3 regions of the Paenibacillus uliginis N3/975 genome follow, and region 1 is predicted to be linked to each of the others. Evidence: riboswitches for the same ligand, from Rfam matches in the RefSeq annotation. Region 1 holds a riboswitch; each other region holds the start of a gene.

Region 1 (10,512 bases):
GCAAATAACCGAACAGCATATTCACACCATTCAAGCTGTCGTTCTCGGTAGCAACAATGTAAGGGGAACGTTTACCATTCCAATCAAACGATGAATTGAGCATCGTCTCCAGGAAGTCACCATTAGGTGAATGATCTGTCCATTGTCTCTGCCCTTGGAAGCCGGAGGCAACTGCTCCATGGCCCTGAGCCTCTTCCGCAAAACCGAGCTCCACCAAACGAGGGTTTCCGATCATCAGATCACGGGTGATCAGTGTCATTTTGACAACCGTTTCCCATTCCAAGTCTTTTCTCTCGCGGCTGCTCTGCAGATGCTCCGGATTGTTGTCCTTGCCTTCCTTACAGCTTTCCTTCACCCATTTTAGCGCCGCCTCATATTCCTCCGGATCATAGATCCCTTCTTCCAGTCGGCGAGTAAATTCACTCATATCGACATATTCGTTGCGCATGCCAAGATACTCCTGGAAGAACGAGTCGTTCACGATAGAACCGGCAATACCCATCGAAACGGAACCCATCGATAAATAAGATTTTCCACGGATGTAAGCTGCGGAAAGCCCACTTCCTGCAAAACGAAGCAGCTTCTCCTGAACGTCATCCGGAATGACGCTATCTCCTTCATCCTGTACGTCCTCACCGTAAATGCCGAACGCAGGAAGACCTTTCTGCGCATGGGCTGACAGCACAGCTGCCAAATAAACCGCTCCTGGTCTGCCGGTTCCGTTAAATCCCCATACCGCCTTCGGAAGTGTCGGATCCGTATCCATCGTTTCTGTACCATAACACCAGCAAGGAGTGACGGTAATGGTCAGACCTACTTCGGAGTTCTTAAATTTTTTTGCTGCCGCTGCTGCTTCTGCTACACCACCGATACAAGTATCGGCGATCACACACTCCACCGGTTCGCCATTCGGATACCGCAAGCTATCGGATAACAGCTTCGCAACCGACTTTGCCAAATTCATCGTTTGGTCTTCAAGTGATTCGCGAACCCCCTTTCTTCTACCGTCAATCGTCGGCCGTATGCCGATCTTCGGAAATCCATCTCTCCATCTGTAATCGTTTTCAATCATGATTTGTTGCCTCCTTAGAATTTACTATTATAGATTTATTGTAATAAGGTTTGAGACAGGCGATAACCCACTATATTGTTGTTTCCTGACAACAAGACAGCAATAAAACTGAACATTATTATATAATGAATTTATATTGGATTTTTGGAGGGACTTAGGTTGCCTAAAATCGAAATACCATACAGCAAGAGTGACCAATTCAGCTTTAAACGCAACCCGGAGCTCCTTTTTGCTGGTCAGGTTGTAGATGAATTTTTCTACGGGCCTCCGCAGATCCACGATTATTGTGAAATCATTTATATTGTCGAAGGAAGCGGAGAGTTTATTATCGGCGGCAAAACCTATGAGCTGCATCAAGGGGATGTAGCCATATATAATCCGGGAGTACCTCATGAAGAGCGTTCCAGAGCATCGGGACCTTTTAAGGTCATATACTGTGGTGTGGACAACCTTCATATCGATGGTGTTCCGCAGGGGATGCTGCTTCCTCCTTATGTCGATCCAGTCATTTCATGTGAGAAATATGCCTATAAAGTGGAAAGCTATCTATCCGAAATACTTCAGGAGTGTGATTCACAGGTACTGGGATATGAGACGCTAAGTACAAACCTGCTTATGTCTCTCATTACGGTCATCTACCGCATTGTAGATGTGAAGCATCAATTCCAGTCACTTAAAGGGAAGAACGAAATCGCCCTTCGAACGAAACATTTTATTGATAAAAATTACACACAGAGCATCAGCCTTAAGGACATAGCCGATACACTGTATGTGAGTCAGCACTATTTGTCCCATCTGTTCAAAAAAGAGCTCGGCGACTCTCCCTTCAACTACCTTATATCTCGTAGAATTGAAGAAGCCAAACGCCTACTGGCAAACTCCGACAGCCCTGTGCACGAAGTGGCCTCCCTTGTCGGCTACGGGAACGAGAAATACTTTTCCATGCTGTTTAAGAAAGTTACAGGACAAACACCGAGTTCATTCCGGGACCAGGAACGCAATGATCAATCGAACAAGAACTAAATAACAGACAAGGAGTCAGCTTGAAGGGTCTAATTCAGACCTTTCAAGCGCCCCCGCCATACTGCCGTTTTTAATCGCGTCGATTTGTTGGTAACCCGTTAAAATATAATAAAGCTGCCCCCCAGATCAATACTCCAGGAGACAGCTTTTTTCAGATATAAACAGCTCTTTTTAGAATCAACTACTCCTTGCAAACCATCAGTAAATTACCATCTGGGTCCTTAATCACAAACCAATGCTCGTGTTCAATATCCGTTACCAGGTTTACACCAGTCACTTTGGCGTAATTGTAGGATGCTTCAAGGTCATTGGTTAGTAGCATAAAAGCAGGCGTTGTAATATGGGGTGCTCCGCCCGGCTCCTCGCCGCCCCACATGGGCATCGTATCGAGAATAACCCCAGTACCTTGCATTGGAAGTGGACACAGATGACCGTTCACAATGCTGCAACTTTCTGGATCGATACCAAGAAGAGTGCAGTACCATTCACGTGATTTCTCAATGTCTCGTACAGGAACAAAAATACTGCCAACCTTGTTTTGAATCGGACTTTCTGGCGCAGCTGTTTTGATATCGTTCTCATTACTCTTCATATGTACCCCTCCAAATAGCTTTTTGGTAGCCTAATAAGTTCCAGTTATGAACATCATAGCAAACATTAAAAGTGAAATGTGCTATTTTTTATCAAATCCATCCGTTATTTCAACTGCACTTCAAAGAAGACAGACCGCACGAAGTTTATACAAAAAAACCGGATGCCCTGTTACTCAGGCTCCGGCTGTAATTGAATAATGATCTATTAAAAATAAGGTGCATGTTTAATGGATATGGCACCTATTTTCTCCAGTTTTGTCTGGCAGCCCAGACGGTATCCCTCATCAATCTCCTCTGGATCAAGCCGCTTCTCCTCCGCTTCATTTGGAGGGGATAGATATTCCAACCCTTCACTGACATGACATCGGCAGCGGGCACATGTCCCTCTTTTGCAAAAAGAATTCCAGTCCACTTCATTTTTCTCCGCCAGATCCAATACCGTCAAACCAATCACGGGCGCAACGAATCGTTGAATATTTCTTCCTTTTAGTTCTACGATTTGCTCTTCTGTTTCTTCGTGGATGTTATTCCCGATCGCAGCAGAACTCTCCGAAACCGAGTTATTCTTTCCCTCCCGGCCTTTCCAAAATTTAAACACGCTTTATTCCCCCTCAATGAGTTCATTAAGCTTATGTACACTTGAAGTCAGGCATCAGATGGGTATGAATCAACTCCTTAAATTCAGAAATATTAGACATTTCCCCGATACCTTTGCCTGTATGTTTTTCATAAATGGATTTTACAAAGTTCGCACCAAAGTCATGCAGCATCGTCCCCGCAAATAGCAGGTCAATAAACTCACTGTATTTCAGATTCCTACACTTTATAAACTCATGGACAGTTTCTACATCACTTTGAAACAACTCAAACACAATCCCAGGATACTCATATTCTATCGGTGCAACGGAGCTGTCAGCAAAATCAATAATATAAACTTGATCCTTCGAATCAATTATTACATTGTCACCCGTAAGATCTCCATGAACATGTATGCAGGTACCGAGCTCATGATGGTTCAGAAAATGCTCAATCTGTTTTCTTAACTCAGGAGACACAACCTTCCAGCGATCATTATGGATTGCTCTCTCAATGATCACATCACGACTCACTTCTTGGTCAGGCAGCGTGTTCAACTTTACCATATCCTCCTGCAGCTTACCTACGAAATCACGCTTTTGCTCAACCGTAAATCCATTTATGGCGTCACCAGCACTTTGGCCTTCGATAAAATCCATAATGATATACTTGAATTCATATTTATCATTAATTTTGGACGCGGCTACAATATTCGGTGTGCGTACGCCTTGGTCAATCGCTCGTTGCATCGCCGACCGTTCAGCTTTATAGTCCTGATCCGTATTCATTCCAGACGAAGTCGGTGCAAAAATTTTGATCACGTAAGATCCTGCTTTGAAGACGGCATTTGTTCCCGGTGTTAGATGAGAGATATCTTCCGCTCCCATTAATCGTTCCCTTACAAATATCTCCTGAATCAGAGGTCTAAAATCCTCGATGGATTGATAAACAGCTCCCCAGCTGTTCCAATCATTAATTTCTTTAGTAAACAAATACGACATTTCGTAATCAACCCCCCAGTTGAATCTCATACAATTAGATCAACACTCTTTACCTACATATAGTAACATCATACAACAAAAAGCCCGCGAATTCATCGCGGACTTCTATTGGTTGCGAAATATTAATTCATACTGCCTACCATCTGAACATAATTTTCTTGACTGATGACACGACGCGCTGTTACATAACGATTCTTATAGTAGGATTCCGAGAGCTTGCTGATTCTTACTCCTCTGCTAGTGGAGGCATGAGCGAACTCATCATTACCAATATAGATTCCTGCATGCGAGATACCGCGGCCACTTGTATTAAAGAAGACCAAATCTCCCAACCGAAGATCATCTTGATCCACGTGAACACCAGCTTCTGCTTGTGATACCGAAGTTCGCGGCAAATCGAGATTATATTTATCAAATATGTACAAAATAAATCCGGAGCAGTCGAAACCGCTTACAGTTGCTCCTCCCCATTTATAAGGAGTTCCTACTAGTTGTGTAACTTCACTCTGAAGCTTCGTCTGATCAGCGTATGCCGTAAAGGCGCCAGAGGAAAAAATAAGTGCAGACCCTAGTAAAGATAATACGACTTTCTTCAAATACACTTTCTCCCTTCGGTGCCTACGGAGTTAGCTAAGGGTTCGGTTGAAGGTCTCCTATATTCCCTTGACTTCAAGAATAATTCACCCAGATCGGTTCCCCCGTTTTCAAAACGAAATTCGGCAAATTCATTAAAGTTTTGTAACTCTATCATAATGTAGTATATTTTGAGGTGATATGTCAATCGTATTCAGTAACAAAATTGTAATTTTATTCTGCAAATCTCGCTAATCACCCGTCATGCCCTGCAGTGATGTCAACTAACAGCAGATTGACCCGTTTTTCTATTTATCGCTCGTATTTTCGTTGGACTCTCGGAAGTAATGTAACTGCTTGGATAATTAATCCCAACGCAATATAAATAAAATGTACAATGGAGAACCCGTTTATGATACCTACTTCCTGTTCTTATTTATTACAGTTTACTAAATATTTCACAAGTTGAAAGTGATATATAATGATCACTGCCTGAAGATCTTTGCCGTCATATACTGTCGCTGCATACTGAACACCTTTGTTGACTAGCCCTTTCTCTTTCTTTAAACTGAACTTGATTATCAGTTTTAAGGAGGGACTTACGAATGTTGGCTTACCAGAACTCTTTATCAACTTTCAGATATCCGCATTGTCATAGTTTTGTACAGGTGACTTATGAATAGAGAAGTATTTGATCGTGAAATGACGAAGATACTCGACTCCGAATTGAAGCTTCCCTTGATTCAAATAGGATTAATCCGTGATGTCATGCTGAAAGAAGACAAAGCAGCGATGACTCTAATAACCACAGAGCTAGAACAGGAGCAAGGCATAACAGAAATACGCTGTAAACAGATTGAAGGGCTATTGCGCACAATGGGAATGACAGACATACATATTAGGGTCAAGCAAGTTTCTGCCGAGGAGAAGCATAGCATAACTGTTCGAGCACAGGAGATGAAACCTTCTGGCCAACAGCCTGCCAATAGAGGGGGGGCACAGGGTTCTTTTCCAGTAAGTCCTTTGATTAAAGCGGGTGTCCAATTTATAGCGGTAGCCAGCGGAAAAGGCGGCGTCGGAAAATCGACCGTTACACTGAATCTGGCTCTATCATTGCAGAAGGCCGGAAAGAAAGTTGGAATCATTGACGCAGATATTTACGGTTTCAGTATACCGGATATGATGGGAATACATGAGAAGCCAGAACCTACGAATAGCCGGCCCACACCGATAGAAAGTGACGGTGTTCAAGTCATATCAACCGGATTTTTTGTTAAAGGTAACGACCCTGTCCTGTGGCGGGGACCCAGACTAGGAAGAATGCTGTCCAGTTTTTTGAATGATGTGATGTGGGGGCCACTGGACTATATGCTCATTGATCTCCCACCTGGGACAGGTGATATCGCTCTGGCTGTTCATCAGATGATACCTGAATGTTCTGAAATTATTGTCACTACACCACAGTCCACAGCAACAGTCGTTGCAGAGCGTGCGGGACTAATGGCCCTTCAGACCAATCACCGTATTCTCGGCGTTGTGGAGAACATGTCTTATTATGAAGATCCTTCAGGCACCAAGCATTATATCTTTGGCAAGGGTGGCGGGGAAAAGCTGGCGAACCAGCTGAATACGTCCCTACTCACCCAGATTCCAATTGTTCCTGATGATCTGGAATCGACTAAGCCGAATCTACTCAGCTCCATTTACGATAATCTGGCTCATCACATTATTCAATCTTCTTCATAAATGCATGACAAATACACCCTTCCAATATGGTGACCGGATTGCTCCGCACCTGCTCGGAAGGGTGTTATTTTCGTATGATTTAATTTTTGTTTTTGTAGTATTCCACAGCCTTCTCATAGTAAGGCTTTTCTTCTTCTGGCAAATCATCGATATAAAATACTGCTGTCACAGGACAAGCCGCTTCACAAGCACCGCAAGAAATACAAATATCCGGGTCAATATAGAACTGGTCCTCTCCTTCTTCAATGCAATCAACAGGACATACGTCAACGCATTCTCCCGCTTTCTCGTCTATGCAGGCTGAACCTATAACATACATGTGATTACTCCCCTCTCCATTGTACTAATCTAGCTTTCTTTTAATCATACATCATAAATAGGAATAATAGGACAAAAAAATCTAGATTCAGTACTTTTTAAACATAAACATATAATAATTATGTGGATCATTGATAATTTTGTCAATACTACCCTACAGCTATATAAATAAATGATATGCCAGCCAACGCTAAGTGTTGACTGGCATATCATTTACGTATACGAATCGAACTCGTTTCCATTTTTATTCCCTGAGGTAGCCGTAGTATATAATCAGTACTTTGATAGTGTAATTTCTATTGAGGCTCATGAGTCGTAATTGGATACAGGTTTCCGTTTAGGGCAAATGAAACTTTACCTGTTTCGTCCGATACTACTAGTACGAGGGCATCACTTCGTTCAGTTAAGCCTAAAGCAGCACGATGCCGTGTGCCAAGTTTTTGATCACCTGTAAATCTGTCTGAAAGTGGAAGAACATTGGCTGCCGAAACGATCTGATTAAGACTTACAATGACAGCATCATCATTGGGTGGATTACCGGGGAAAAAAATGGATTCTAACAAAGAATGGGTCAACTCTGCTCCTATCGAAATACCTGGTCTAATCAATGATTCAAGAGAATCTTCCCGTTGGATCACAATTAAACCACCATGTCTCGATTTCGACATGTTTTGTATACAAATTGATAATTCAGGATACTTGTCTGTAAATGGAGACAAATAACAGTTCAAATAACTCACTATTCCATTCCATACTTTTACATGTTACGCTCGGATATATCGGTATTTTGGCAATTTAACCAGATCTGAAGGAGTGTGGAGCAATGGGTCCATTTGCTAAGGATTTGTTAAGGGACAAGGTTGTGCTGATTACAGGTGGGGCTACAGGGTTGGGAAAGGCCATGGGGGAGAAATTTCTGAAGCTGGGTGCGAAGCTCGCCATTTGTGGGCGCCGTGAAGACGTACTGAAGGCGGCTGCAGAGGAAATGAGCAGTTACGGGCATGCCGTGTATTTCAAGAGCTGCGATGTTCGTGATCCAGCCCAGGTGCATGAACTGGTGGAAGAGGTAGAACAGCATTACGGGGGCATCGACGTGCTGGTCAATAACGCAGCTGGCAATTTCATCAGTCCTACGGAACGCCTCTCTCCCAGAGCAGTGGATGCCGTGCTCAACATCGTGCTTCACGGCACATTTTACACTACGTTGGAAGTTGGCAAACGATGGATTGAGCAAGGGATCTCCGGAACGATGTTAAATATCGTCACAACCTATGCCTCTACAGGATCCGGTTATGTTGTCCCTTCGGCGGCTGCAAAAGCCGGAGTATTGGCATTAACCCGTTCTCTCGCTGTAGAATGGGCACCTTACGGCATTCGCCAGGTGGCAATTGCACCCGGTCCGTTTCCAACAGAAGGAGCTTGGTCCAGACTGTCTCCTACTCCGGAATTTGAGCAAAAGATGATTGACCGCATCCCGCTCGCACGCGTGGGAGATAAAGAAGAGCTCAGCAATCTTGCTGCTTATCTTATTTCAGACTACGCCGGATACATAAATGGTGACGTTATTACGATAGATGGCGGTGAATGGCTTCAAGGCGCCGGTCAGTTTAATGAACTGGCTGAAGTAACTGAAGAGCAGTGGGATGAACTCGCCAAACTGACGCGACACGGCAAGTGACCCTGCTCTAATTGATCTGACATTTCGCTTTCTTTTCATAAAAAAGCCCCTTTCTCACACCTGAACATTGCAGGGTAAAGAAAGGGGCTTTCACAAATAAAAAACGGTTAACGGCAATCTTAATTATTCATTCTGTTTACATATGATCCACAATGAGTGCGTACACAATACCCGGTCCATGAACCCCGATGGTCAGATCGTTCTCAATATCAGCCGACCTGCTCGGTCCTGAGATAAAATGAATGCCTGCCGGAAGATTTCCCCTTCCATCCATGTCGAAATTCACCAGTATCTCTCCAAGCCGCGTCTTAAGGCGCTCCACAGGTATAATGGCAATTAGGACCGTCGGTAGCAAGCTGACCGCTCGGCCTTTATCCTTCGAGGACAATACAACCATAGAGCCCGTATAGGCAGCCGCATAATCCGCGAGAACGATTCCAAAATCAGCTTCAGCCGCCTTTGAACGCCAATCGGTTTCACGATTCTCATTCCAGACCGCAATATCCGTATTAGGGAGAGCGCTCCCCAGATCAAGTTGATCGAGCATTTCCTGATTTTGCCGCAGAATCCTTCCTGCACTCATCTCTCTTGCTTTTTCTGTGATAAACTGTTTAACTTGCTCCATATTGGACAGATGAACGACATGCCCACCCGCAGCTTCAAAATTCATTGTGAACTGATGAATCCGGTTATCCAGAGACCAGTTGAATTCATTCCAGAAATCCGGAGCCCCTCTATAGGGATGATCAGGTTTTTCCCGTACACGAGGTCTGTTCAGCTTGGCGGCAATACCTTTCATAAATGATTCCTGTTTTTTTCTGGACTGTGCTTCCAGTTGTGCAAGCCACTCTTGATCACTTTGCTGTTTGCTCATGATGTCTCCCCGCCCTTCTTTCGGTCGTTCATGATCTGCTTCAACCTGTTCTCTATTTCGTAATCCATTTCCCTGACCCCTTGGATAATTTCCTGCTCAAGAGTCGGCCATCTGTCACGGAACGATTCCTTAGGTAGGCTTGGTGTAACACGGTATGAGTTCCATCCTTTTAACGGACCGACTTTCGTACGGATTTCACCGCCACGGGCCACCAGCTTCTGTCCGAGCTTTCCGATCCGGATCACGGAGCGATAGCGCTTGGAATTCCCCATCACGGCTGCAAAGCCCTTCATCCCCACACCCTCAGCCTTATTCCCTCGTCCGGCTTCTATCTTGCGCCGGCGCAAGGATACAAGCATGTCATGCAGCGGAATTTTCACTGGACAAGCTTCATAACAAGCACCGCATAAGCTTGAAGCATTAGCGATATCGTCCCACTCCGCTACATTCTTCTTCAGGGCAGGCGTAAGAACAGCTCCAATCGGACCGCTGTATGTACCACCATAAGCGTGGCCACCGATCTGCCTATAGACCGGACAAGCGTTAAGGCAAGCGCCACAGCGGATGCAGTTCAGCAGCTCCTGGAACTCCGGATCGCCAAGCTGTAGTGATCGGCCATTGTCGATAATAATGATATGCATTTCTTCCGGCCCATCACCATCATGTTCTCTCCGAGGTCCAGTAATGCCCGACATGTAAACTGTCAGCTTCTGACCGGTTGCTGAACGCGGCAGCAGTGTCGCCATCACTTCAAGATCAGACCATGAAGGAATAATTCGTTCCATTCCCATTAACGTAATCTGTGTCTTCGGAAGCGTCGTCACCATGCGGGCGTTGCCCTCATTCTCGAACAGGACCATGGACCCCGTTTCGGCAATGGCAAAATTACATCCAGTCATACCGATGTCGGCATCCAGAAATTTCTCTCTTAGTTTGTTCCTCACAAATCCAGCCAGAATCGATGTATCCGGCGGAAGCGTCTCTCCAGCCTCCTTGGATAACAGATCTGCGATCTGATAACGGTTCTTGTGAATCGCAGGGATAATAATATGTGAGGG
Region 2 (10,512 bases), 2.5 Mb from region 1:
GCTGGAGAAGCGAACGCAAGCTTGCTGAGGCACTAGGCTTCATTACAGATGGCTTACTGCCACTAGATCGTAATGGAACCCGCGTATGGCCTGCGGTTGGTGATGAAGCAAGCTGCGTGCTTGTAGCAGCAAGCTGCACGGCAGAAGCAGTGGCGAGAAGAGCTCCAAGGAAAGCTGTCATACATAAGGGCAGCGTTGTATCTGGTGAAATCGCACCATCCGAAGATTCCTAAGGAAGCAGCGATCGATCTTATGGACACTACTTCAAACCTCGAATATGAAACTTTTCCCATCAAAGAAACGTCTAGTATATATCACTTGTTGTGGAGGTGTATTTAATGAAATCAGTAAAGTCATATAAAATCACCGGGGCTGCGGCACTGGCTCTAACGCTTGTTCTCACGCCTTTATCTGGTGTCCTTTCAGGCTCAGCACAGGCGGCTTCTGCAGCAGTGGCCCAGAAAGAAAGCCAAAAAACATCCTGGAATGTGGAATTGACAAATGCGCCGTTTAAGAAAAACGGAGTTGTATTTGTTCCCATTAAGGAGCTATCGGAGTATTTGGATCTTCATATTACAGTGACACCTAATAAAAAATATGTGTATATTAATAGTCCCTTCGAGTCTGTCCGTATCGCATCTGGCCAGTCCAAAGCGGTAAATGCCAAGGGAACATCCATTGCCCTTGGAACTACCCCGATTGTGAAACACGGCGTTACTTATGTTCCAACTTCACTCCTGGCTAAAAGCTTTGGAATCCCAGTAAAGTGGAACGGGAAATCCAAGGTTTCGCTTCAAGGAAGCAAACAATATGCTTCCGGAGCTGTCGGTGGCATGGTCTTCTGGTTAAGCCGTGAGGACGGTACATTACTAACTGGTCAAGCCGGTAGTGTCCCGAAGAAAGCCGGCAAGGCTTCAATAGAACATATTGATCTACTCAATATCAAACCCCGTAAGATCAATCCCTCCAGTTACGTGGTGGATATAAACAACTCTTACGGCGAACCGCATATTCACGAGTCTCACATTCGTGTCCTCATTTATAACGGAATGATTGTTAACGCAGGCAGCACCTATTACGCTAACTTTAGCGGCCGCAATACGAAACCGAATATAGACGACTATAAAGGAAATGTAGCGATCATGAACGGTAGTACTCTGCAGCTTGTCCACCCTACTGGGAAGGTAGTCAAAACGTATAATCTTGAGGCCATTACCGGTGTAAAGGATGATTTCGTTGTGGAAGCAATCGAACCGGAGTTTCTGCTAGTCCGCCCTTATAAAAAAGCAACGCTATTTATTGTTCATCCTACAGCTAAGCAATCTATTCTGATCTATCAAAACCTGCAGCTGGATGATGAAGCAAAGAAGCTGATTGAAGAATATCCTCCAAATGAAGCCGGCTATGTCGGCGACGGTCTGACATACACCGGATTTAAAAATCAGAAGCTGACCTTTAATTGGAGTCACCCCTTGCTTGATAAGAATAAAACGTTCACGTACAAGCTCCCCTTTTAATTAATAGTAGATCTCTCGATCCATCGGGAAATACTATTCATGTATCTCAAAATCGAAGTTTTATCCTTTCTTATCTCTTAAATAAAAGCCCGGACGGATCTCATCCGTACCGGGCTTCCTCAATTTATTATTCCGATTCTGTATCGAGCGCCTGTTTAAACTCGTCAGAAGAGGCATTCCACCATTCCTCGTTTTTGGAGATCAGCAGATCCTTCAGTGCTTGCTTCTCCACGTTACCCAACCCATCAAGAATAATTTTACGCTTCAGTGCCGCATCCAACTTATTCACGTGGTCAGCGAGAATTTTCCAGCCTCGCTTCGCTTCCTGATCAATCCACATCTCACATGCGGTCATACCGCCATAGTGCTGTCCCTCAGCTGTACGGTCCACGGCAACCCATACAATCCACAACTGACGACCGTTCGGTACATCCTCCCGGTTAGTGGAAAACCTAATGCCGCGTTCCACCTTGCTCTTCGCGTGCATTGCACCAATCTCAATTTTTGCTACTCCGCCGTCAATGATGACCGGAGATACACTGTTCAGATCAATGGAGCCTGCTCCGAACCCTTTGTGCTTGCTTTTACTGCTTATAATGTTAAGGGCAATCTGCTTCTTGTCTTTTTGTTCCTCATTCTCCATTACGGCAAAACCTCCTATGTAAGGACGGAAGAGACCTCCGCCTTGCTCTTTCTTCTAATAACTAGTCCCAATAATTTTATTTTAACTAATAATCACCTAAAAGCAAACATATACATGCTGTAGATGCTTGTCAACGGGAGGTTGTTCGATATGGTCCCACCACGCACCAAAGTCTTTCTTTCATCCCTGCTCGCCCTCGGTCTCCTCGGAGGGTCAATGCTATTATATCTGCAGGGTATCCGTGTTTCAGCACCTGTTCTCGCTCCAAATTTGGGCAAGCCTACGGTAGTGGAGAAAGCCCCGCTCTCTCCACCTAAAGCTCAGTACGATGTACCTGCTCCTGCACTGAGCAGCAGACTGGTTGAATATCACATGGATGTCAGGTTTGAGCCGGGCGAAAACAAATTGAAGGGAAAACAGACGATAACCTGGACTCATCCTGGTAAAAAAGCTGTAAACGAGCTTTACTTTCATCTTTACCCTAATGCTTTTGCATCCAAAGAAACCACGTTTATGAAGGAATCTGGTGGCAGACTTCGATCAGACCGTATGCCTGAGGACGGGTTCGGATCCATGACGATTACGGGGATCAAAACGATTGAAGGGCTATCCCTGCTCCACCGTCTCCAATATGTGCAGCCTGATGATGGCAACGCGAAGGACAAAAGCCTGGTGAAGCTGCGTCTGCCGCGTTCTGTTAAAGGCGGAGAGAGCATTACGCTGAATATGGAGTTTGAAGTTGATATGCCCAAAATCTTTGCACGTATGGGTACAGCTGATGATTTTGTAATGGCTGGGCAATGGTTTCCGAAAATTAGCGTATATGAGCCTGCGGAAGTACGCGATCGCACGGAGGAAGGCTGGAATCTCCATCAATATCATGGAAACTCTGAGTTTTATGCGAACTTCGGCATTTACAGCGTCCGTATCCGGGTGCCGGAGAACTATATTGTTGCAGCCACTGGTTTTCCGACCAAACCGGCCACAAAATCAAACGGTGAGAAGGTCTACCAATTCTACGCAGACGATGTCCATGACTTTGCCTGGGCAGCCTCGCCCGATTTTGTTGTAGCGGAGGAGGCATTTTCCGCACCTGGCGTACCCGGTGTCCGCATTAAGCTTTACCTTGATCCGGTGCATAAAGACCTGAAAGACCGCTATTTCGATGCTGCCAAAGCAGCTTTATCCTCTTACGGTAAATGGTACGGCTCCTATCCGTACGCTACGTTATCCATTGTAGTACCTCCAGATGCTGGAAACGGCGCGGGCGGTATGGAATATCCAACGCTGGTGACCGCTTTCGGAGCCAAAGATGATTCGCCAGGGTACGAGCTGGAGCGCACGATTATCCATGAAATCGGACACCAATATTTTTACGGCATGATCGCGAGCAATGAGTTCGAGGAGGCTTGGCTCGACGAAGGATTTACCTCCTATGCCGAGGAGCGGGTAATGAAACAGGAATACGGATTAACCACAAACACGGCAGCACAAGCTGCGACCATATCCTCGCCTGAACCACTTAAACAGGAATCTTGGAAATACGGATCTCACGAAAAATACGCTTTGAACGTCTACACACGCGGCAAACTGGTGCTGCAGGACATTGAACGCCTGGTCGGCACGCAGACGATGGACAAAATCATGATGACTTATGCGAAAAAATACCGCTTCAAACATCCGACAACTAAAGATTTTCAACAGGTTGTGGAGCAAATGACCAAACAATCGTGGCAGCCTTATTTTGACCAATATGTATACGGCAACCGGATGGCCGACGTCGCTGTGGAGAACATTCAGACCCAAAATACCGGAACCCGGGAAGACCCCGCCTATAAGACGATTGTGACCATCGTGAGTAAGGGAGGTACCGTCTCCAACATCCCGATCAGATTTGCATTTGAGGACGGGAAGACGGTTGAAAAGGTGTGGGACGGCAAGAACGGAAAAACCCAGTATGAAATCAAGCATAAATCTCCACTCATCTGGACAATGGTTGATCCGAAATACACGATCGTGCTCGAGAACAAACATATCAATAACTATATGAAGGCGGGAATGGATCCGAAAGCTGTCACGCGCTGGAACCTGAGCATCACCAAGCTGGTAGAGACACTATTCGGCAGCCTGTCATGGTAAGGGGGGAGAACATGAAAAGCTACGCAGGCAAAGGCTGGACCAGTGTGAAAGATCAGTTCTATGTTATTATTCTTCTGTTTCTGTATCGGCTTCTGTGGGGATATTGTCTGTATCGCCTTGTTAAATCAGCCGTCGTTCCGCTTCTGATGCGATTCCCGGACCCTGCTCCGAATGAGCTTAGTAAGCTGTTGTATTTTTACGAGGGCGAAATGGCCCTAACCCAAAGCAACGACGTTCATACCTATGCCTGGATACTCATCTGTATGCTTATCATTCGGATGCTTCTGACTCCTCTTATTCATGCCGGTATATTTTACAATCTCCATCAAGAGGCGAAAGGCGAGCGAGGTCTGTTCTTCTTCAAGGGCATCCGTCAGCTATGGAAACCGGTAACTTTATTTTATGTGGTTGAGACGATTCTGACCTTTACCCCCGCATATTGGCTGGTGCCGAAAATGTTACCTTCACTATTAGCTGCCATTCGCGATCCGTCTACGTTGCTAAAGATCGCTCCTTACTTCGTCTGTTGGCTGTTGTATGCGTATCTCATTCATTTGTTCTTTCTTTATATGCAGTTCGGCAAAACAGCTGGCATGAGCATGATATCCGCTCTGATGGTCTGTCTCCGTCACATCGGAAAGGCTATGCTCATCTCCATTACGATCGGCGGAACAGCGATAGCTCTTCTCCTTCTGCTCAGCGGTATGTCCTTCCTATGGTCAGGTCTGATCGGGTTAATCATTCAGCAGACCTCCTATTTTGTGAGCAGTCTGTTCCAGTTGTGGAGCGTTACCGCTCAATATCATGTATGGCATACTCACAGTCGTCAAATTTGAAAAGTGTTCACATAAAAAAACAATTTTCACCTGAAATTTATACATTATATGTGACTGCCAAGCTCAAACGATGCATAACGCTAGCCAACTAAATAAAAAAAATCCCGCTCTTCTCTAGGAAGAACGGGATTTTTTGTGTTCAAATATACTTTCCTCGTTTGCCAAAAAGTTAATACTCTGTTAAAATAACGAATGTGTTAGTAACAACTTTGTCATCTTTCCTGTAACTATTTCATATGGATAAACCATCGTATACTTATAATCTGTCTTATATCTTAAGAAGCCGAATTCCCGTTTCAACGGGAAGCGGGGGAACCGTCTTGGGTGAATTGATCTCGCAACAGAGGGGTCATAGGCTAACCTTCAGCCGAACCCTTAAGCTAACCTCGCAGGCATTGGAAGGAGCTTATCACTTGAAAAAGAAGCTAACAGCCGTTTCACTCGGTCTAGCTCTCGCCCTTACGCTAGGCACCGGAAGCGCTTTCGCGGATTCCAAGTTAAACAGCGCAATCAAACCCGTCATTGGCGTCTCCTATAAATCAGGCGGAACCACAGCCAAAGGATTCGATTGCTCTGGATTTACAAGTTATGTATTCAAGAAACTGGGGCTGACTTTGCCGCGTTCATCTGTATCCCAGTATAAAGTTGGGACTGCAGTACCGAAGAGCCAACTGAAAGCCGGCGATCTTGTATTCTTTAACACCTCAGGCAGAGGCGTATCCCATGTAGGGATCTATATAGGCGGGGGCAAATTTGCACATTCCTCAAGTTCCCGCGGTGTCACCATCACCGCAATCAACTCGAGCTATTTTGGCAAGCGTTACATTGGAGCCAAACGAGTCATGAGCTCAAGCAAGTACAAATCCGCCGCCGTGAACTACAATTAATTTCATAACCAAAAGTTTACTTAAGCCCGAATGAGATTCACCACAATCTCCTTCGCGGCTTTTTCTTTATACTTTTATAACGGATGAAATAGGGAAAAAGTTTGCACCTTTACGAGAAAATTTTTTGTGACAATAATTCGACACGAATAGCCATCTATTCTATTCAAAAGACAGCAAGAAACAATTGCCAAGTGGACAGGCCCTCTGATAGAATATTCAATGTAATAACTTTGTCATTATTGTAAGGGCTTTTATATATAGAATGCATATGCCAAATTCCAGAGCAATGGAAGCGGGGGATCCAACCACGGGTGAATTGATCTTGCTACTAAGGGATCATAGGGGACCTTCAACCGAACCCTACAGCTAACCTCGCAGGCAGCGGAAGGAGTTATTTATGCTTAAGAAGTTCAGTGCAACCGTGTTAGGCCTTTCGATGCTGTTCACGGCAGGCTTAGGCAGCGCTTTTGCCGATAGTAATCTGGATCAAGAAATCGATAAGGTGCTAGGGACAAGATACAGCTATGGTGGTATGACAACAAGCGGTTTTGACTGCTCTGGATTTACAATGTACATATTCTCCGCAATGGGAATGAAGCTTCCCCATCAGTCGGGCTCCCAATTTGAGATGGGTACGGCCGTATCCCGCGAAGACCTTCGCCCGGGGGACCTCGTATTTTTCAATACATCAGGTCAAGGCGTATCCCATGTAGGCATTTATATCGGCGATGATCAATTCGCCCATGCCTCCACTTCAAGAGGGGTCGTGACCAACCGACTGGGTGACAGCTATTATGCGGAGCGTTATATTGGCGCCAAGCGAATTATGGATGATTCAGCATACGAAAGCCACGCGTCTGAATAATTTGAAATCATTTATATCATACAAATATACCCGCGAAGAGAAGCATCCCTTCTTTTGGCGGGTGTTTTCTTCTTATTCCATAAATCATGAAAGGAGAATGACAATTGCTTCCCATGGCACAGCGGTTTTATGCGGTTCCAATGGATTCGTATCATGCGGCGGAGATTTGCAGCTGGACCTACCCATCTCCTTACAATATCTATGGCTGGCTCCCCTGGGAGCAAATGAAAGGACTTGGTATCGAGTTTGGCGATCCGGACATCCGCGAGCAGCAGTATGTATCCATTCTCGATGAAGAACAGCGGATGTGGGGATTCGCGCAGTTGTTCCCAATGGAAGGCGTAACGCGGATTGGTCTTGGTATGCGACCGGATTGGTGTGGACTCGGAATGGGTAAACAATTTGTGCAGTCTATTGTGGATGTGGCCAGGCAGCGTCGTCCTGAGGATGAGATTGACCTTGAGGTCTTAACTTGGAATGAACGTGCAATCCGCACATACTACAACGTCGGTTTTCATGTTACGGACACGTACGAACGGATGACTCCGACTGGCAAAGCTCTTTTTCATTGCATGGTTTATATGTCTCCGGACGATTCTGGAAATTCCATCCGAAACCGTTATGACTATGAAAAATAGCACAATTTTGTGTAATTTTAGTTAAAGAAAGCGTTGTTTTGTTGCTTTTTTTGTCACAACTGCTATGATGTCTTTGTATGTTCGTTTATAATAGAATCAATTGCAGTATACATAAGAAGGGACGATATGACGATGCAAAAATGGATTATGAGCGGATTGTTCTTCGTCGCATGTGCGTTGGCCCTTGCGCTGATGTTTACGCTTCCAGGGAAAGAAGAAGTAGCTGAAGAAGCAAAACCAACAATGCCTGAGGTAACTTTGGACGCGGCGGCGGCTGAAGCTACGTTGAAAGCCAGCTGCATTACTTGTCATGGTGATCAGCTCCAGGGCGGAGCAGGACCAGCTCTCCAGCAAGTAGGCGGACATATGGACACTAATGCATTGTTTAGCGTGATCACGAAGGGCCGTAAAGGTATGCCTGCCTTTAAAGATCAACTTAAACCAGATGAAATTGCCAATCTTGCACTTTATCTGTCTGAGAAAAAATAATAAGGCAAACCAAGCAGACACGATTTTGTCATCCTTCTCAAATGACGAAAGAGCGTTTCTGCGAGAAATATAAGATATTTCTTATATTTAAACAAAACACGCTTGGACAGGACCTCTCCCTTTCCAAGCGTGTTTTTTATATAAGTATCCGCTGCTGCTAGTCCTGCTCCTTATTGTCCTTGGAGCGGCTTTTTTCGTATGCCTCATTAAACTGCTGTGCCTCTTTGATATCTACAGCCGTAATACCGCCTTCATCCCAAGAAGTCAGACGTAGCGTCACGGTTTTGTAATCGATTGTAATGTAGGGATGGTGACCGAATGCCTCCGAGATCGCAGCGACTTCATCCACAAAAGCAATCCCTTTCATAAACGCAGGAAAGGTATATTTACGGATAATCCACCGTCCCTGCTCCAATTCCCAGCCTTCAAGTCTTTCCAGATGTGTTTCAACTTCCTGCTGTGTATACAGCATTTTATCTTCCTCCCCAAAAAAAACCTCTCCCACCAAGGCGGGACCAATTATTCATCTATTCTATTCCTCTGATCTTTGATTCATTACCTTAACTAGACGAGAGCTACAAACGCCAATTCTTCTTCCCCAATTAAAATATTTATCCGATGGTTTGTCTGATCGTGAATGACAACTCCACTGCCTACCGATATGACAGGCTCTGTGCCCAGTGCATAAAATAAATCCTCCGCCAGCGCCTCATGAACCTCATTTTTCTCCGTATCGTTAAGGTTGCTCCAATCCTCCGATTCCATTTCAAAAAAAACGTAGCTGTCTGGAATACGTCCGACTGCTTCAGTCAAATCTGTCAAAATATCACCGTAATCACGCCCATGCTTAACACCCATCTCTCTCACTCCTTTCTGTCACTTCATACCTGCAAGTTTCCCTTGCTTCTATTATACCGGAAATTACAGCTAAAAAAAAAACACTAACCTGACGATAAATAGTGTAATGCGCTCATTTGCACAATGCTGTCTACCCAAAAGGACGGCAAAACGAATGGATTCGTTATTTATTTCTCATGGATGAGGTGTATTATGGAAATTTCAACGATTATAGGTTTAGTGCTCGGGTTTGTATCCGTACTGGTCGGAATGGTGTTAAAGCATGCACCACTTACCGCTTTAGTTAATCCTGCCGCCTTTGTCATTATTTTGGGCGGTACGGCAGCCACACTGTTTATAGGTTTTCCTTTGTCGGAGCTTAAGAAATTCCCTAAGCTTGTCAAAATGACTTTCGTGAAGCAAAAGCTGATGAATAAAACAGATTTGATTACACTCTTTATGGAGTATGCCTCCATTACCCGCCGCGAGGGATTGCTCGCGCTCGAATCAAAAGTCGAGGAAATCAATGATACTTTTCTCCGCAACGGGATGCGCATGATTATTGACGGCAACGACCAGGAATTCGTGAGCGACGTTTTGATGGAGGATATTAACGCTACCGAGGAGCGCCACCGCTCCGGTGCACTTATCTTCTCCCAGGCCGGCATGTACGCACCATCCCTCGGGGTATTGGGTGCGGTTATCGGTTTGATCGCAGCCTTAGGACAGATGAGCGATATGACAGAGCTTGCAAAAGCAATCGGTGCTGCCTTTATCGCAACGCTACTTGGTATTTTCACCGGTTATGTCATCTGTCACCCAATCGCCAACAAACTGAAGCGCTTGTCCAAACGTGAAGTGGAGATCCGGCTGATGATGGTTGAAGGTCTTCTTTCCATTCAATCAGGTGTTTCGACTATTGCGATCAGTCAGAAGCTGTCCGTCTTCTTGACCCCTTCTGAGCGCCTTAAAATGAACCAAAGGGAGGCTGGTTCTAGTGAGCAAAAAGACTAGACACGAGCCCCACGAAGAGCATGCTGACGAATCCTGGCTCCTTCCGTATGCAGATCTGCTTACCCTATTGCTCGCGCTCTTCCTGGTTCTTTACGCAATGAGCGCGACGGACGCTAAAAAGTTTCAAGAAATGAGCGAAGCATTCAATATTGCCCTGACTGGCGGAACCGGAGTTCTTGATTACAACAAGACGGAACCGAGCAATGATCCAGCTGATAAAGGTAATAATAAAGCAATTAACTCCATTCCAACCCCGAAATCTGATGATAAGAAACGCGAAAAGCTTATGAAGCAGGAGCAGGAGGATTTGGAGAAGCTGAAGAAACAGCTGGATAGTTATATTAAAAACAATGGTTTAAGTACCGAATTAAACACAAAGCTGAATCATTCACAGTTGATGATCACCATCCGGGATAATGCGCTGTTTGCTCCAGGCGAGGCGATTGTGAAGCCAGAGGCCAGCAAGCTGGCAAAAGAGATGTCTAACATGCTCCAGCAATTCCCGGACTTCGATATTATCGTATCTGGTCATACTGACGATGTCCCGATGAACACCAGCAAGTACCCATCCAACTGGGATTTGAGTTCTGACCGGGCGATGCAATTCATGAAGATCCTTCTGGAGAATACGTCACTTGATCCGAAGC
Region 3 (10,512 bases), 2.2 Mb from region 1:
CTCAGTTGGGCCATCTCTCCAGCTCAGCAGACGTATCTGCTTCAGCTGGCTCCAGACAATGCAGAGACACAGCTCAGTCTGAATTCCTCCATGCTTCACCTGGGAATCGCCTCGGGTTCAATTATCGGCAGCACCGTTATTGAGAAGAGCTCGGTAGCCAACAATCCTTGGGTCGGCGGTATCATCGCTGCTGTTGCCTTCGGTGTCGCGTTCTTCTCGCTAACTCGCCGTTCTGCTCCTGCCAAAGATGAAGCTGCTGCTTCGTCCCGAACCGCAGAGCAGTTGTAAACTTGGATCAAATTCATACAGTATACACTTAAAGGGGCATCCCACAAGGTCCATTGACCTGTGGGATGCCCCTTTGCTGTTGTGAGACGCTGCACTGAGTAATCATTCCTTCAAACTTTACGTCCTTGCTTAATAGCGCAGCCGGAGCAAAAGCGCTTTAATCTCTTCGTCTTTGAACATTTCCTCTGGATATTTACGACTGAATGCAGTCAATGCCATATCGTGATAGAAAAATTCAACAAACACCTTCACAAACGGCTGTGCCTGTGTCCGGATTGCCTGCCAGCTGCCCTGCTCGACGCCTGCGAATAGAAGCTGCTTCGTATCTGTCACCAGAAGCATGAACCGCTCCAGCTTATCGTGATCGGCCGTAGGATTCAGCACATACAGCTTGGACAGCGACACTTCCGGGTGGTCATCCCCCGTCACCAAAGCTTCAACGCGCACACCTTCCCGCTCTTTTCGGTCCAGCAGATCGGTTATTTCACTAAACTCATCGCTCCACATCGAGACGAGAACAGACTCCTGTGCTTCCTCTATCATCTGTTTGCAGAACGCCTGGATCGAGCTGTGCGATTTCAGACTCCACACCTGATCATCCACAACCGTTTTGCGAACACCCGCTGAGCGAAGCTCCTTAATGTCACTCTCAAACTCATGCGTCAGTTTATCAATCACAGCTTCCACGGGAAGTGCCGTATAGGTACGCTTTTTGCCGGATACCGTATCCATGACAATTCCCTTGTCCACCAACCGGTCCAGCACCTCATAAATTTTTGCCTTCGGAACACCAGACAACTTCACGATACTCGATGCATCCATCGCCTCGCCGCTCGTCACGAGCGTTTCATATACTTTGCTCTCATACTGGGAGTAACCGAATTGTAGAAGCATAGCTCCTCCTTGTACATTCACTTGTTACCCTCTATGTTACCGGAGCGTGAGACGCTTGACCAGTACTGTGGAATGGGAATGCATGTTTATAGAAACTCAAAACAGCAATTAGTGCTTTCCGGCTAGCTAAATGGCTAGTACCGATACGTTACGCTTGCCTATACTGATGCTGATACTGACGCTGATACTGATGCTTACACGATTCTACGGCTAACGGACACCACAGCTCTTATTTGGTGAAAAATCAGCCGATTTGGATTCTAACGGACACCAGCGACCTTATTTCCGAAAAAGTAGGCGAAACCGGATATTTGCACCTGCAATAGCGTCATCTGTGTCCGTTAGCATTCGAAATGTCCGAAATCGCCACAAATAGCGGCTCCTGACGGTTTAACCCCCTAATCTTGGACACTAGCCACCTCATTCTCGGGATATCGCATCATAACGCAATTTTTGCAGGAGTAATCGTTCCTTCGTTCACCAAACGCAAATACTCCTTAGGTGGCCAGTCATGAAGGCTTCCATGAATGCGCTCGTTGTTGTAATAGCGAATGAACCGATCTACTTCCGAAAAGGCTTCCTCATAATCCTCAAAACAGTGTCGTTGGTAGCACTCGCGTTCCACAATACTGTGGTAGGACTCAATGAAGGCATTCTTGTTCGGTGTCCGGTTCGGAGTACGTTCATGTTCAAGCCCTGCCTGTTCACAGAAAGCATGGAACGCCTTGCTGACGAACTGGGGGCCATTGTCAGTACGAATAACCAACTTCTGCTCATCTCCGTACACTTTACGCGTAAGGAGCGCTTTCTGGAGTGTACGTAAGATATCTTGGGTGTGGCAGGTTTTCCCGCGATGGTACGCTACAATTCGGCGGTCAAACACGTCAATAATGCTGGCCAGGTAGAAATGCCGGCGTTTTCCCGCCACGTAGCCATACTTAATATCCATCTGCCACAACTGGTTGGCGCCATTTACCACCCGGTTATTCGCTACTCTTTTGGGAACAGGGTTCGTTCTTTCTCGTTGTGGAAGGAGAATCCCCAAGGACTTGCAGAGACGGTATACCTTCTTTTTGTTAATCACTAGCTTGTACTTTCGGCGCAGCAAAATCGTCAGTTTCCGGTAACCAGATGCTCCATGAGGGCCTTGGATCAGACGACGAAGAAACCCTTGAATACGGGTATCAGAGACGGCCTTTCCGTTCTGGTCACAGGAATAGCCCGGGATCGGTCGTCCGTTGCTGATCGGCTGCTGACGTTCAGGATGCTTCAAACGGTAATAGTACGTGGATCGCGGCACGTCACAGATCCGTAGGACGGTACGGATCGGATAGCCTTGCTCAATCCAATAGGAGGCTATTTGTAGTCGGGATACTTTTTTTTTACGAGATCTTTGAGGATGTGGTTTTCAAGTTCCTTCTCCCCCAACAGTTTCATCGCCTCGTCATATTTTTGCTGCAGCTCTTGGAACTTGGCCGCATCCTGCTCTATTTTTTGGGCTTCTTTCTGCTTTTTGACCATAAGATCTCCCACCTCATCCTCATATTGACGAACCCAGCCGCTTAACGTTTTGGGAGACATGCCGTATTTTCTCGCAACCATCTCTGTCCGGTAACCAGACAACACCTCTACGACATACTCTTTTTTCGCCTCAACCGGGCATCGAAATCGTCTTTTCATGGACGGACTCCTCATTTCTTTTTAGTGTATCTGAGGTACCTTGGAGTGTCCAATTGGATTAGGGGGCTATAAAGCTGAGTCCGTTTGCTCCCAAACCTACTCATTGTCCGGCAAATAAACAGTCTTATAGTGAGCACTCCATAAATTATGAATCAGAATAAAAAATAAGCCCGCGAACAATCTATCAGAAAAGAGCGCTCCAGCGGAAGGCTTCCTAGGCGCTGGCGCTCATTACACTGGATCAGATTCGCTGAAAGATCCTTTAGAGCGGACTCCGCCAGCATCGTGCGGACCGCTCCCCACTGCTGCTTCTGAACAGTGCTTATGGCCTCGGCCACCGTCAGTCCCTTTAATCGCATAAACACAGACGACCAGCGCACAAGATCTGCATACTCTCTCGTATCCGGCAGTGCATACTCCGCATAACCAGAAGCACCGCTACAAGATATTTTAAACAATCCACAGTTCGTACTCTTATCGTTCCACGGAATATCCTGTTCAGCCGAATTACCGTCAAAACGGAAAATCTCCATATAACGTATCATAGTTTCGTGTAGTTTATGTTCCGTTAATTGCGGTAAAGAGTCTGTTATTTTAGCCATCTCACAGTCTCCTTTTCTAGGGTTCAATTGCAGCACAAAAAGCCCGAAAGAGCAGAGAAACCCGCTCCCCAGGCGCTGAATGCGGCACAATCGTGCCACCTAAAGTATGATGGGTCGTGTTCTCTCCCAATACGCTTACGAGGTTAGCTGTCGGATTCGGGCTTGAGAGTGCCCTACCCTGTGCTTGCGCAGCAAGCTCTAAGGATTCACCCCATTCACCATTAGTTATGGTGAGGTTGGTTCCCCCGCCTCCCTTTCGGGAACTCAGCGTGTAGATTATATGGTTAAAGTTGGATGAATCATACGTCATTGTCCCTTTCAAAGTAAATGTTCATTTATGGTCTATAAATTCAAAATATCGACGAAAAAGCCAAAAGAAAACGTGTACATTAGGGCTTGACATCGATTATCCATACAAATGCACAGTATCTTGCCACTTTACGAAAAATTAACGAAATACAGAGAAATACAGAGTATGAAGCAGTATTCGGGTGATCGGACTTCTTTCCCCCCGCTATCCCGTTAAAAAACACCTCAAATGTGCCTTTCCCTCGATTTACATTACGAACCGCCAGACGTATGATACGAATCATGAATTGAACAATGTTTTCTCATGAATCGCTGAATTCCCTTGCTAGGCAAGGGAAACGGGGGAACCAAACAAGGAGATGCGCCAGGTGGTGTGAGAGCCGCCATTGAACATCTCCAGGGGTGAATCCTGATCCGAAGACTCCATGAAATTCGGATCAGGTAGGGCGACTCTCACCGCCCGAATCCGACAGCTAACCTCGTAAGCGTTGAGTTAAGCAGTCACGCATTTAATTGACGCGGTCTGCTCACAAGGAGAGGATGATGAAGCTTGTGATCGAGAAACACGACCACAGGGCTTGATGCCTCTGTGGTTTTTTTATCAAAAAATGCTTTTTATTCGCTGAGTCCTTGAATGGAAAAGGAACGGGGGAACCAAACGAGAGACGTGTATTTCTCTCAGGGGTGAATCACATCGGCAGGATAACTGCCTATGGGTAGGGCGACTCTCACGCCCGAATCCGTCAGCTAACCTCGTAAGCGTATCGAGAGAGGCAACGATTGTCGTGTGCAAGGCACGGTGTATTTCACTGTGTCATCAGAAGCCACGGGAAGAGTGACTCTCCTTCCCTGAGGCTTCTTTTTGTTGCCTTCTCTTTCTAGTAATCAGGAGGAGAAAACATGGAAAAATTACAAGATCTGATCATCGTATCCGCTCCAACCAAGGCAGGGGAGGAATTCGTAACCCAGCTTATTCGAAATAAAATTCCGTTTGCAGCCATCGTGAACAACCGGGCAGAGCAAGATCGTCTGGATAAGCTCGGAGCCAAAAACATGATCTTGATCGACACTACTGATGAACAAACCTGGATCATTCCCGAGTTTTCCGTCAGCAAGGTGTTTCTGTTTGAAAGCAGTCTGAACCTGTGCTGCCGTTATTTGCGGATTTGCCGTACATGGACCTCGGATCCGATCTATGTCATCACTCATTCAAGCAATCCAAGATTAATTTATAAAGGACTTGGCGCAACGATCGTGCTGCACACGAACCATACCAATGTTTCCTTCTTAATTTCATCACTCGTCAGCTAGCCACTATTATTTATTAAATATGTTTTGGAGGGATTTACATGCAGGATCTGTGCATGGTGCTCATTCTGGGAGGAACTTACGCACTGTTCACCTTGTTTTTATCCTGGTGCGGACGCTTGGTCAATGAACCGGAGGCTGATAACCAATGATCATCATTATGGCATTTATGATCTTTATTTTTCTGTATTTGATTTACGCGCTGATTCACCCGGAAAAATTCTAGGGGTGTTATTGAAGGAGGAAGCAATCAATCATGGGCATTGTACAAATTGCCATCGTTATTCTGGTTCTGGTGCTGCTCGTTAAGCCTTTCGGAACCCATCTATATAATGTGTTTCGCAATGAAGCCAACGGCACAGATAAATGGTTCTCCTGGGCGGAGAAACCGATCTACGGTTTGATCGGGCTTAAAGAGCGCAAAGGCATGACCTGGAAGGTATATGCAATCAGCTTTGTGGTGACCAACTTAGTCCTGGTCGCGGCCGGTTATCTCATTCTAAGGCTACAAAAGATACTGCCGTTCAATCCAAACGGGATCGACAACATGGAGCCGACGTTATCGTTCAATACCATTATCAGTTTCATGACCAATACGAACCTGCAGCACTACAGTGGTGAATCGGGTCTCTCCTACTTCTCGCAGATGGCCGTCATCACTATGATGATGTTCACATCCGCTGCTACCGGACTGTGTGTCGCGATCGCATTTATTCGAGCGATTACCAGCAAGGGTACAACGATAGGTAACTTCTTTGAAGATTTTGTTAAGGCACATACACGGGTGTTGATCCCTCTGGCCTTTGTTGTTGCCATGGTGCTCGTGGCGCTGAATGTTCCTCAAACCTTAAAACCTACTATTAACGTAACGACACTTGAAGGCGCCGAGCAGCAAATTTCGGTTGGTCCAGTGGCCGCACTGGAATCGATCAAACACCTGGGCACGAACGGCGGCGGACATTTCGGTGTCAACTCGTCGCATCCGTTTGAGAATCCACGTCCGCTAACTAACGTAATCGAGATTTTATCAATGTGGTGTATTGCGGCGGCTCTGCCTTATACGTTCGGCTTATTTGCTAAAAACCGCAAGCAAGGTTGGATTATTTTCTCAGCCATGATGGTTCTATTCATCGGATTCCTGTCACTTGCCTACGTATCGGAATCTAACGGTAACCCGGCGATGAATCGGCTAGGAATCGATGCTTCCCAAGGCAATATGGAAGGCAAAGAGGTCAGGTTCGGTATTGCCCAGTCTGCTCTGTTTACGACCGTAACCACAGCGGCCACAACCGGATCGGTCAATAACATGCACGATACGCTGACACCGCTTGGCGGTATAACACCGCTGTCTCTCATGATGCTGAACTCTGTCTTCGGCGGAAAAGGCGTCGGTCTGATGAATATGTTAATGTACGCCATTCTGGCCGTGTTCCTCGCCGGGCTCATGGTTGGACGAACGCCGGAGTTTCTAGGGCGGAAAATCGAAGCCCGGGAGATGAAGCTGATTGCGATTGCCATTCTGGCTCATCCCCTCATTATTCTGGCGCCGACTGCTCTCGCTCTCATGACGGACGCTGGTCAGGCGGGCATTACGAACGCAGGCTTTCATGGCATTTCACAAGTGCTGTATGAGTACACTTCCTCGGCAGCGAATAACGGCTCTGGCTTTGAAGGTCTTGCGGATAACACGCCGTTCTGGAATATATCAACAGGGCTTGTCATGCTCTTCGGCCGCTATATTTCGATGATTTCGCTTCTAGCGGTAGGCGGCTCTCTGCTGCGTAAGCAGTGGATTCCTGAGACACTAGGGACATTCCGCACGGATAACCGGCTGTTCGCCTTTATTCTGATTGCGGTAGTCCTGATCATCGGGGCGCTGACATTCCTGCCCGTGATGGTGCTTGGCCCGATTGCCGAGCATTTAATGATCCGTTAATAGAAAAGGTGGATTATCCCAATGAATAACAATAGAAAAAAGGTATTAAACGGAGATATGGTTCGCCAGTCTTTAAAAGATAGCTTCATCAAGTTAAACCCTATTACCATGATGAAAAACCCCGTGATGTTTGTCGTCGAGGTTGGTACATTTATCGTCCTCCTCATGACTATCTTTCCCCATTATTTTGGGACAGAAGACAGCATCAGCTTTAATCTGACCGTATTTGTGGTTCTGCTCCTAACCGTCTTGTTTGCCAACTTTGCCGAAGCTCTTGCTGAAGGGCGCGGTAAAGCCCAGGCTGACTCCTTAAAACAGTCAAAGAAGGAAATCGCGGCCAACAAGGTTATGGACGGCGGCGGCATCAAGCGTGTTCCGTCTACCGATTTACGTAAAGGTGACATCGTAGTCGTCTCGCAGGGTGAGATGATTCCTGGTGATGGTGAGGTCATTGCGGGTCTGGCATCTGTCGATGAATCGGCCATTACCGGGGAATCAGCCCCGGTCATTAAAGAAGCCGGCGGGGATTTCAGTTCGGTAACCGGCGGCACACGGGTTGTCAGCGATCAGATTAAAGTCCGGATCACCAGCGACCCCGGCGAGTCATTCATTGATCGGATGATCTCGCTCGTAGAAGGTGCATCTCGTCAGAAAACACCGAATGAAATTGCGCTGAATACCCTTTTGACCGTACTAACATTAATATTCCTGATCGTGGTTGTCACGCTTGCCCCGATCGCCAAATATCTCGGAATCGAGCTTTCGATTCCCGTCCTGATCTCTCTTCTCGTCTGTCTGATCCCAACCACCATCGGTGGTCTGCTGTCCGCAATCGGGATTGCAGGTATGGACCGGGTAACGCAGTTCAACGTACTGGCAATGTCCGGTAAAGCGGTTGAAGCTGCCGGCGACATCAATACGATGATTCTCGATAAGACAGGAACAATCACGTTTGGTAACCGGATGGCAAGCCAGTTTATCCCGGTCGGTTCAGAACCTGTCGGCTCTGTCGCCCAGTGGGCAGCTATCAGCTCAGTTATGGATGAAACGCCAGAAGGCCGCTCTGTTCTCGAACTGATGAAGAAAGAAAGCTTAGGATTTGACGAATCCATTACATCCGGTGCCGAATTCATCGAGTTTAAGGCCGAGACACGGATGAGCGGTATGGATCTGAAAGACGGCCGAAAAGTTCGCAAAGGAGCAGTCGATGCCGTAAGAGCCTGGGTTCAGTCTCAAGAAGGCATGATCCCGTCCGATCTGATTGCCAAAGGAGACGCCATCGCTACCGAAGGGGGAACACCGCTGGCTGTGGCGGTAGATAGCCGGATTTACGGTCTCATCTACCTGAAGGATACGGTGAAGCCGGGCATGAAGGAACGTTTTGACCAGCTCCGCAAAATGGGCATCAAGACGATTATGTGTACCGGCGACAATCCACTGACTGCAGCTACCATTGCCCGAGAAGCAGGTGTGGATGACTTCATCGCCGAAAGTAAGCCTGAAGATAAAATCGCCGTCATCCGCAGGGAGCAGGCCGATGGCAAACTGGTCGCCATGACTGGTGACGGAACGAACGATGCTCCGGCACTGGCGCAAGCGGACGTCGGTCTTGCCATGAACAGCGGCACAACCTCTGCCAAAGAAGCCGCTAACATGGTCGACCTGGATTCTGACCCGTCCAAAATTATTGAAGTGGTTGCCATCGGGAAACAACTGTTGATGACCCGCGGCGCATTGACCACCTTCAGTATCTCGAACGACATAGCCAAATATTTTGCCATCATTCCGGCGATGTTTACGGCAGCCATTCCGAGCATGAACGCACTGAATATCATGGGGCTGGGTTCCCCTATGTCCGCGATTTTATCGGCTTTGATTTTTAACGCCCTTATTATCCCGCTGCTCATACCACTTGCAATGAAAGGCGTAGCTTATAAGCCGATGAGCTCAACCAAGCTGCTACAACGTAACATTTTGATATACGGTTTGGGCGGTGTGATCGTACCGTTTATCGGTATCAAGCTGATTGATATGATTGTCCACTTGTGGATTTAATGAAGAGACAGAGCGGAAATTAATCTAAAGATAGATATGGAAAGGTCGAATAACGATGAATAACCATGAACAAAAAAAAGCTCATACGGCCCGATTTTTGTTTAGTACCGCTCTAAGAGCAAGTCTTGTATTTATCATCCTGTGCGGTATTTGTTATCCGCTCGTAACGACAGGCGCGGCGCAGCTTCTGATGCCGGACCATGCGAACGGAAGCCTGATCAAGAACAGCGAAGGAAAAATAGTCGGCTCCGAGCTCATCGGGCAAAACTTTACGGACCCTAAATATTTTCAGAGCAGAGTATCGAGTATTGAGTATAACGGCGCTGGATCGGGAAGCAATAACTACGCTCCCTCCAATCCGGACCTGATGGAAAGAACGAAAGCAACGATTGAGTCCTGGAAGAACAACAATCCGGATGTGCCGGTAAGCGAGCTTCCGATTGACCTTATCACGAACTCTGGCTCTGGTCTGGACCCTCATATCACACCTAAATCGGCTGAGGTCCAGATTCCCCGGATTAGTAAACTGACAGGCATCTCCGAAGGAGAGCTCGGAGAACTGGTTGATCAACATACCGATAGCCGGGATCTGGGTATATTCGGTGAACCGCGTGTCAATGTACTGAAGCTGAATCTTGCGCTAAGTGAACTTTTGAAATAATCAGGTAACAAAAGCTCAGGCAAAACCCAATAGCAGCCGGCCCTTCCACTTAAAGGGTCCGGCTTTACTCCTTTTAAATGAAGTGGCAAGGAGCGTAGAAATCCATGGACCCGTTCAGAAAAAAATCACCAGAGGAAATCCTGCTGTCCATCTCAAAGCTACATCAAGGCCGGTTGAAGGTATATATCGGGGCCGTAAGCGGCTCCGGGAAAACCTATCATATGCTCCGTGAAGGCCATATCCTAAAAAATCAAGGCATTGACGTTGTCATTAGTGCGGTATCCACCATGCGGCGTCCGGACACGATAGAGCAGATCGGCGATCTGGACCGGGTACCTAGTATTCATTGGTATAAGGGCAATGAGGAAAAAAAGGATTTAAATCTGGAGCTGCTGGTGCAGCGAAATCCTGAGGTGCTGCTCGTTGACGGATTGGCACACCGTAACCGGAAAGGAGCACAACATGCTACCCGGCTCGAGGATATTCGATTCCTGCTGAGCCGCGGCATCAGTGTGATTACAACGGTTAACGTTTATGAACTGGAGGATGTACGGGAGCTTGCAAGCAAGCTGACCGGAATTCGCGCGGTTGATACCGTACCGGCAGACACGCTGGAATTGGCGGATGAGGTCGTATTAATCGACGTAACACCCGAAACGATGCTGGTCCGCGCAGCCGACGGATTATCCGGCGGAGACAGCGATTTGTTCAAGCACGGCAATCTGGCTGTACTACGGGAGCTAACCCTGCGCCTTGTAGCGGAAGGTGTTAACGAATCC

What was found. A riboswitch is a leader RNA that binds a small molecule or an ion and turns the genes downstream of it on or off. The one in region 1 is predicted to bind cyclic di-AMP.
Region 2: another riboswitch for cyclic di-AMP. It lies ahead of B9N86_RS28855 (C40 family peptidase); the one in region 1 lies ahead of B9N86_RS10920 (C40 family peptidase).
Region 3: another riboswitch for cyclic di-AMP. It lies ahead of B9N86_RS00610 (hypothetical protein); the one in region 1 lies ahead of B9N86_RS10920 (C40 family peptidase).

Annotation. Positions count from the first base shown of each region.
Region 1 covers NZ_LT840184.1:2,294,594-2,305,105, reverse strand. The annotation lists gene B9N86_RS10945 (L-fucose isomerase) at 1-1,072, opposite strand, end outside; gene B9N86_RS10940 (AraC family transcriptional regulator) at 1,232-2,095, shown strand; gene B9N86_RS10935 (VOC family protein) at 2,277-2,687, opposite strand; gene B9N86_RS10930 (2Fe-2S iron-sulfur cluster-binding protein) at 2,894-3,286, opposite strand; gene B9N86_RS10925 (phosphotransferase family protein) at 3,318-4,295, opposite strand; gene B9N86_RS10920 (C40 family peptidase) at 4,388-4,861, opposite strand; cyclic di-AMP (ydaO/yuaA leader) riboswitch at 4,866-4,997, opposite strand; gene B9N86_RS10915 (Mrp/NBP35 family ATP-binding protein) at 5,514-6,584, shown strand; gene B9N86_RS10910 (ferredoxin family protein) at 6,664-6,903, opposite strand; partial or broken gene cdaS (sporulation-specific diadenylate cyclase CdaS) at 7,199-7,636, opposite strand; gene B9N86_RS10900 (SDR family oxidoreductase) at 7,726-8,580, shown strand; gene B9N86_RS10895 (LutC/YkgG family protein) at 8,717-9,454, opposite strand; gene B9N86_RS10890 (LutB/LldF family L-lactate oxidation iron-sulfur protein) at 9,451-10,512, opposite strand, start outside.
Region 2 covers NZ_LT840184.1:6,205,095-6,215,606, forward strand. The annotation lists gene B9N86_RS28830 (amidohydrolase family protein) at 1-233, shown strand, start outside; gene B9N86_RS28835 (copper amine oxidase N-terminal domain-containing protein) at 339-1,517, shown strand; gene B9N86_RS28840 (YwhD family protein) at 1,645-2,160, opposite strand; gene B9N86_RS28845 (M1 family metallopeptidase) at 2,311-4,299, shown strand; gene B9N86_RS28850 (hypothetical protein) at 4,311-5,135, shown strand; cyclic di-AMP (ydaO/yuaA leader) riboswitch at 5,407-5,545, shown strand; gene B9N86_RS28855 (C40 family peptidase) at 5,549-6,022, shown strand; cyclic di-AMP (ydaO/yuaA leader) riboswitch at 6,282-6,418, shown strand; gene B9N86_RS28860 (C40 family peptidase) at 6,420-6,887, shown strand; gene B9N86_RS28865 (GNAT family N-acetyltransferase) at 7,001-7,525, shown strand; gene B9N86_RS28870 (c-type cytochrome) at 7,658-8,014, shown strand; gene B9N86_RS28875 (4a-hydroxytetrahydrobiopterin dehydratase) at 8,172-8,486, opposite strand; gene B9N86_RS28880 (hypothetical protein) at 8,579-8,872, opposite strand; gene motA (flagellar motor stator protein MotA) at 9,065-9,865, shown strand; gene motB (flagellar motor protein MotB) at 9,849-10,512, shown strand, end outside.
Region 3 covers NZ_LT840184.1:123,876-134,387, reverse strand. The annotation lists gene B9N86_RS00630 (MFS transporter) at 1-288, shown strand, start outside; gene B9N86_RS00625 (TrmB family transcriptional regulator) at 418-1,182, opposite strand; gene B9N86_RS00620 (IS3 family transposase) at 1,622-2,527, opposite strand; gene B9N86_RS00615 (transposase) at 2,539-2,862, opposite strand; gene B9N86_RS00610 (hypothetical protein) at 3,015-3,464, opposite strand; cyclic di-AMP (ydaO/yuaA leader) riboswitch at 3,581-3,744, opposite strand; cyclic di-AMP (ydaO/yuaA leader) riboswitch at 4,074-4,276, shown strand; cyclic di-AMP (ydaO/yuaA leader) riboswitch at 4,384-4,551, shown strand; gene B9N86_RS00600 (hypothetical protein) at 4,674-5,084, shown strand; gene B9N86_RS30885 (potassium-transporting ATPase subunit F) at 5,230-5,307, shown strand; gene kdpA (potassium-transporting ATPase subunit KdpA) at 5,338-7,017, shown strand; gene kdpB (potassium-transporting ATPase subunit KdpB) at 7,039-9,072, shown strand; gene kdpC (potassium-transporting ATPase subunit KdpC) at 9,128-9,733, shown strand; gene B9N86_RS00575 (histidine kinase) at 9,838-10,512, shown strand, end outside.